One region of the Idiomarina sp. Sol25 genome, then DNA from elsewhere that is predicted to be linked to it. Evidence: predicted binding sites of a transcription regulator. Region 1 holds the regulator's gene; each other region holds the start of a gene.

Region 1 (2,267 bases):
GGTCAACAAGTACCTGAAGACATTCGGGTAGCAGATGCCAACTTTATGGTTGCCGAGGCTGAGCGCCTGCTTGATAAAAGCATTTGTTCCTCAGTGTCAGACGTGCCAAAATCGTACTGGAATGAGGCGTTTTCTCGCTGAATGAGCCAATATAATATAAAGCTGTTATCAATTTAGTCAGAAAAGAGATACGCCCGATGGATCAAGCAAGCGGTCTGCGAAGAATGAAACAATCGAAAATAAAAGTTATTGCGGTAACTGGTGGTAAAGGCGGCGTTGGGAAAACTAACGTGTCGTTGAATATGGCTATCGCAATGGCTAAGCAGGGCAAACGAGTACTAGTGTTGGATGCTGACTTAGGTTTGGCTAACGTCGATGTTATGTTGGGCCTGCGGGTTGAGCGCAACCTTTCTCATGTGCTGAGTGGGCAGTGCGAGTTAGAAGATATTCTGATTGAAGGCCCGGCAGGAATCAAAATTGTTCCGGCGACATCGGGCACGCGCTCTATGGTCGACTTGAGTGAGTCGGAGCATGCCGGCTTAATAAGAGCTTTCAGTCAGCTTCAGGGAAGCTATGATGTATTAATTGTTGATACCGCAGCGGGTATTGGTAATACCGTTGTCAGCTTTGCCAGGGCGTCGCAGGATGTTTTACTCGTGGTTTGTGACGAACCGACATCAATTACCGATGCATACGCACTGATAAAAGTGTTAAGCCGCGAGCAAGGCCTGTTTAAGTTCAAGGTGGTTGCTAATATGGTAAGAAATCTGCGCGACGGACAAGTATTGTTCAATAAATTAACGAAAGTAACCGACCGGTTTTTAGATGTCGCTTTAGAACTTTCAGCAATTATACCTTTTGATGATAATTTGCGCTTGGCTGTTAGAAAACAACAACCTATGGTTTTAGCTTACCCAAGATCACCGGCCTCTTTGGCGATAAAAGCGTTGGCTAAGAAAGCCATTGACTGGCCTGTTCCGGCTCAAGCCGGCGGGCATTTAGAATTTTTTCTTGAACAATTGATAACTTCTGCCGATAACGAGAGTAAGCGGGATGTTGCCAATGAATAAAGCTGCCGTTTATGCTGCCACTGCTGACAACCGGAATGCTATTATTGAGCAGCATACCGGGCTGGTTAAGCGTATTGCACACCACATGATGGCGAGACTTCCAGCCAGTGTGCAAGTGGATGACTTGATCCAGGCGGGCATGATTGGCTTATTAGAAGCTGCGCGTAACTTTGACAACAGTAAGGGTGCCAGTTTCGAAACCTTTGCCGGCATTCGCATTCGTGGTGCGATGCTGGATGAAATTCGCCGTGGTGACTGGGCTCCGCGCTCGGTTCATCGTAATCATCGGCGTGTATTGGAAGCCATTCGGCAGGTTGAAAATGAAACCGGACGCGATGCAAAAGATACGGAAGTGGCCGCAAAGCTGAATATGGGTATGGATGAATACCACAATATTTTGCGGGATGTCAGCACGGGACGAATTGTTGGTATTGAAGATCTTGGTGTATCAGAAGATGCTATCATGCCAGAGCAGGTAACGGGTTCAGCCTATGAGCCACAAAAAGATGTTGAGAACGCGGCGTTTCATAAAGCGTTGGTCTCCACAATCTCTTCGTTACCAGAACGTGAAGCTTTGGTGCTTTCGTTGTATTATGACGAAGAATTGAATTTAAAAGAGATAGGTGAAGTGCTGAGCGTGAGTGAATCACGAGTCAGTCAAATTCACAGTCAGGCAATGTTGCGACTGAAGTCGCGAATGCAAAATTGGGTTGAATAAACTTTGGTTGTAATCGAGAGCCTCAGTGGAGGGTGCTTTGGATAAAAACATGAAAATTCTCGTTGTGGACGACTTTTCTACAATGAGACGAATCATTAAGAACTTACTTCGTGATCTTGGCTTTACTAATATACAGGAAGCAGATGACGGTAATACCGCATTGCCTATGTTGCAGAACGGTGATTTCGACTTTGTTGTAACCGACTGGAATATGCCCGGTATGCAGGGAATCGACTTGCTGCGTGAAATTCGCAAGGACGATAACCTTGCGCATTTACCGGTGTTAATGGTAACGGCGGAAGCCAAACGAGAGCAGATCATTATGGCAGCTCAAGCTGGAGTAAACGGTTACATTGTAAAACCATTTACAGCCGTAACGTTGAAAGAAAAGCTCGACAAGATTTTCGAACGAATCAGCTAAAGGGCGAACGACTATGTCTGATAACGCCCATGATATTTCTCTGGATCAAGCCAAGGAA
Region 2 (2,267 bases), on a different contig from region 1:
CGTAATCCGGTGGCATAGAGCACTTCCAGCATAGTCCTGTCACGCAGACCAATGGGAGTTTCTGTATCAGGTTGTTCCAATAGAGAAATCACATCGTCTTCGCTTAACGAATGTGGAATGCTTTGCGGTAATTTAGGGCGTTTTAAGCGTGCGGTTGGGTCTACTGCCACCCACTGCTGTTTTACAGCAAACTGGAAGAATTTCTTCGTCGAACTTAAAAAACGCGAGGTACTTCGTGGGGACAAGCCTTGCATACGCCGCCACAACAGGTAGTCCTGTAACACAACTTCATCGGTGTCCATTAAGGATTTCTTCAGCGGCAGCAAATATTCACAATAACGGCGTAAGTCACTGCGGTACGCGGCTTGAGTGTTATTACTGGACCCATGATGCAGCCAGAGATGCTCAGTAAAAGCATCAATACGGTCTTCGTCCTCTGGGCGGAGTTGCTTCATGGGTTTTGGAAAATTAGCGAAATGATAATGCTATTATGCCGTATAGCGAGAGCGGCTGAAACTGCTTGTGCGAAACTCCCAGTAAAGAAGTAAAGCGCTAATGAGTAATGCCCAGTTTCTGCAGAACATCATATAGGCCAGCGGGCCCTTTGTGTTTGTACTCATCTTTTTCTTCCGTTTGTGGTTGTTTTTTCTTTTCCAGCCGCTGACGAACACGCCAGTCCAGGTTGTGGAGAAGCTCCAGGGGCAAACGATCAGGCGTTGCATCGGGGATAAGCGGCTGAGGATGAGTTGCGTCCTGCAGTTTAAAGTCTGACAACTGACTAACTGTTGCATAGACACCACTAGCCAGCACCATACCTGGCTTTGCATCTAAAGGGCGCGCTCTGCCAGCACCAATGGTTCTTTGCCAGTTAACTTGCGCAGGACGCTCAGAAATAACCGGGTCGCCACCCAACGCAGACACCCAATAAGCAAACTCGCCCGCGAAGCCGTGATTAACTGCTTCGCTCGCGTGTTGCTCAAAGAAGTGAGCGGCCTGGTTTTCGACAGCAGCATTCTGTACAGCTGAAACTTCACTCATTAAGACTCTGGATAATCGGTTACAGATACTTCTGTATCGGCCAAAGTCCTAAAAGTTTAAGTTTTCTCTTTACAGCTAAGCTAAGACTGTTATTATACGCGCCTCTTGAGTGGAGGGGTTCCCGAGTGGCCAAAGGGATCAGACTGTAAATCTGACGGCTCAGCCTTCGCAGGTTCGAATCCTGCTCCCTCCACCATTTCTTTATTGCAGCGCCAGTTCGCTATCAGCCTGAGTTACTCCTCCGAAAGTGTTATAACCACCTTACCCTGAGTTTTATTATCTGCAACATAATCCAGTGCCTGCTGAATATCGTCAGCCGCAAAAACTTCATCGATAATAGGTTTTATGGTGCTGTTTTTAAACTGATCACCAAAGTCACGCCACAAACCTTGTAAAATTTGCCCTTTGCGTTCCGGTGATAATGCTCTCAGAGTTGAACCAATCAGCTTTTGACGTTTCATCAGCATCCGTCCGAAATTAACTTCACCAGTCACACCAGCCATTAAGCCAATTAAAATAATACGACCATCCTGTGCCAGGTATTGCTGGTCTTTTGCTATGGATTCACCAGCGACAGGATTCAGAATAACGTCAACTTCACCGAGGGCTTTAACTTCTTCGAGAACGTCCTGTTCGTGCCGGTTAACCGCATGTTTTGCTCCCAGTTTCAGGCAAAACTCTGCTTTCTCTCCGCTACCCACTATGGCGATAAGTTCGTTACCGCTTTCCCGGCACAACTGTGTTAATGAGGAACCTACACCACTAGCACCGGCATGAGCCAATACTCTCTCTCCGGGTTTTAAGTCAGCCAGTTGAAAGACATTAAGATAAGCCGTAGCAAAGGTTTCCAACCAGCCCGCAGCTTCTGCATTAGCCCAGCTTTCAGGAACCTCCAGTATTTGTTCGGCGGAAACATTCACTTGCTCAGCAAAGCCGCCACCAGCCAATAAGGCGCTGACACGTTGCCCGGTTTGCCAGCTACTGACCTTGTTCCCCACCTTTTCTATTACACCACAGACTTCTAAGCCAGGAACAGCTGAAGCTCCCTTAGGCGGTGGATATTTTCCTGCTATTTGCATTAAGTCGGCACGGTTAAGTCCGGCGCTTAGTACCCGCAGCTGAACTTCATTAGCCTTAGGCTCTTCCAGATTAGGGTGATTCAGCCAGTGTGCTTTTTGTTCGGAAATCGAAATTGCTTTCATATCAGCCTCTGTTGCAGCTTAACATTA
Region 3 (2,267 bases), on a different contig from region 1:
TGCTGCGTCATTTCCACGGTCTGCTGCTGGATAGTTTCAATGGGCGTTGGCTCCGGCCGCCCGGGCCGGAACTCCTGGGCAATAACACTGGTGCCTTTCGGTATGTCTTTGACTTCTATTTTATTTTGTACACCCAAAGCGTATTTCATTGAACCCGCTATTTGCTTAAACTTCAGCACGTCCATTTCTGAGAAAGCCAGCAAAAGCACGAAAAAGCACATGAGCAAAGTCATGAGATCGGCAAAGGTTGCCATCCACATAGGCAGTCCCGGGGGCGGACAGTTGCAGTCCTCTTCTTCTTCGTCTCTGACTTTCTCTGAGGCCATAACTACTCGTCCTCATCCTCATTGCCAATACGCTTAGATTCCGCTAAATAATTACGTAAAATACCTTCAATGACTCGAGGGTTCTGACCGTCCTGAATACCTAAAATGGCGTCCAGTATCAATTGTCGGTTCAACTTTTCCTGTTCAGCACGCAACAACAGTTTATTCGCAATAGGGATGGCAATAACGTTAGCTAAAAAGGCACCATAAAGCGTTGTTAACAAAGCAACGGCCATCGCTGGCCCTATCGCTTTAGGGTCATCCATATTAGACAGCATAGCCACCAGACCAATCAGGGTACCAATCATACCCATAGCCGGTGAAACTTCACTAAGCACCTTAAAGACGCGAGCACCTTCCTCATGGCGGGCAAAGCTCATTTTTATGTCTTTCGACAAAGTTTGGCGGACAACTTCGGCATCGTGGCCGTCAACCAGCATGTCTACGCCTTTACGAAAAAATTTATTCGGAATTTCTGCTTCTTCAAGCGCCAAAAAACCACCTTTACGCGCAGAGTCGGCCATCTCAACAGCAGTATCGATAAGCTCTTGTGGATGTTCTATTTTAAAGAAAAACGCTTTAACGACCACCTTTCCTGTGCCCAGAAACTGACTCAGAGAAAAGTTTGCTAAGGTTATAAATAATGAGCCACCGAATACGATAAAGAATGATTGAGTCTCTAAAAACAGCCCTATATCCCCACCCAGAACCATAGCGGCGACGACAAAGCCGATGGCCCCTATAATTCCTAAGAGCGTTGCTATATCCACTCAGTCTTCCTCCCCGATTTGAGTTTTATTTACGCTGTTGTGCTCATTCTTAAACAATCACGTCGCGCTTACAAGCGACATCTGTTCATCTTACACAGGAATAATGAGATCATCGGCTGACATTCCGGATTCTTTATCGGATAATTAACTTTCATTCTAGTAGCAATGCAGCTCATTACAGATTTTAAGGCAGACTCAGCTATGGCAGACGAACAGAAACAGCAATCCTTTGAACAAGCTCTGGATCAGTTAGAACAGCTGGTTAATGAACTGGAACAAGGCGACTTGCCGCTTGAACAATCGCTGAAGAAATTCGAACAAGCCATTGCCTTGTCATGGTCCAGCCAGCAGCAGTTGCAGCAAGCCGAGCAAAAAGTGACAACCTTACTGGCCGAGCAGCAATCTGGAAATGATGAAAGCAATGGAGAACTGATGTGACGATTAACTCGTTAACAGCAGCAACACGAGAACAAGTCGATACCTTCTTAAAGCAAACGCTTGCGCAGTTAACCCTGAATTCGCGTCTGAGTCAGGCCATGCAGCACGGTGTGTTAATGGGCGGAAAACGTATTCGCCCCTACCTGCTAATGAGCGTTGCCGACATTTGTGGCGCCAATAAAAATGATGCTCTGCGAGCCGCTGCCGCAGTTGAGTTGATACACGCGTATTCGTTAATTCATGACGATTTGCCAGCAATGGACGATGACGACTTACGCCGTGGTCAGCCAACTTGCCACATTGCTTACGACGAGGCGACAGCCATTTTAGCCGGAGATGCGCTACAGACACTGGCTTTTGAAGTCTTAACCGAAAGCCGTATGGAACAATTGCCCAGTGAACGGCAACTGCAATTGGTTCAGGTACTGGCTAAAGCCAGCGGTGCCCGAGGAATGTGTGCAGGTCAGGCAATCGACTTACAGGCAACAGCAAAACGTCTTACCGAAAGTGCGCTGGAGCAAATGCATTTAAGTAAAACCGGTGCATTGATAACAGCCGCCGCCACTATGGGTGTGTTGTGCGGCAATGACAATTCACAACCATGGCGGGAAAAGTTTGAGCAGTTCGCTCATTACCTGGGGCTGGCATTTCAAGTACAGGATGATATCCTCGACGTAACAGGTAACACTGAAGCTCTGGGGAAACCTCAGGGGTCAGATACCGCGTCTGAAAA

What was found. Region 1 encodes FliA, which starts transcription of late flagellar genes. Its sites were predicted from a motif close to CTAAAGNTNNNNNNNNNNNNGCCGATA; they were not measured.
Region 2: a site for FliA is predicted at 1,073-1,099, ahead of Q5L94_RS01300 (VC2046/SO_2500 family protein). Genes of this name have one in related genera too.
Region 3: a site for FliA is predicted at 1,207-1,233, ahead of pomA (flagellar motor protein PomA). Genes of this name have one in related genera too.

Annotation. Positions count from the first base shown of each region.
Region 1 covers NZ_JAUPEW010000008.1:61,377-63,643, forward strand. The annotation lists gene flhF (flagellar biosynthesis protein FlhF) at 1-141, shown strand, start outside; gene Q5L94_RS11330 (MinD/ParA family protein) at 198-1,070, shown strand; gene Q5L94_RS11335 (RNA polymerase sigma factor FliA) at 1,063-1,788, shown strand; gene cheY (chemotaxis response regulator CheY) at 1,826-2,209, shown strand; gene Q5L94_RS11345 (protein phosphatase CheZ) at 2,223-2,267, shown strand, end outside.
Region 2 covers NZ_JAUPEW010000001.1:272,934-275,200, reverse strand. The annotation lists gene xerD (site-specific tyrosine recombinase XerD) at 1-455, opposite strand, end outside; gene Q5L94_RS01300 (VC2046/SO_2500 family protein) at 553-1,038, opposite strand; tRNA gene Q5L94_RS01295 (tRNA-Tyr) at 1,150-1,234, shown strand; gene Q5L94_RS01290 (NAD(P)H-quinone oxidoreductase) at 1,272-2,240, opposite strand.
Region 3 covers NZ_JAUPEW010000002.1:242,647-244,913, forward strand. The annotation lists gene Q5L94_RS05295 (flagellar motor protein MotB) at 1-326, opposite strand, end outside; gene pomA (flagellar motor protein PomA) at 329-1,096, opposite strand; gene Q5L94_RS05305 (exodeoxyribonuclease VII small subunit) at 1,298-1,534, shown strand; gene Q5L94_RS05310 (farnesyl diphosphate synthase) at 1,531-2,267, shown strand, end outside.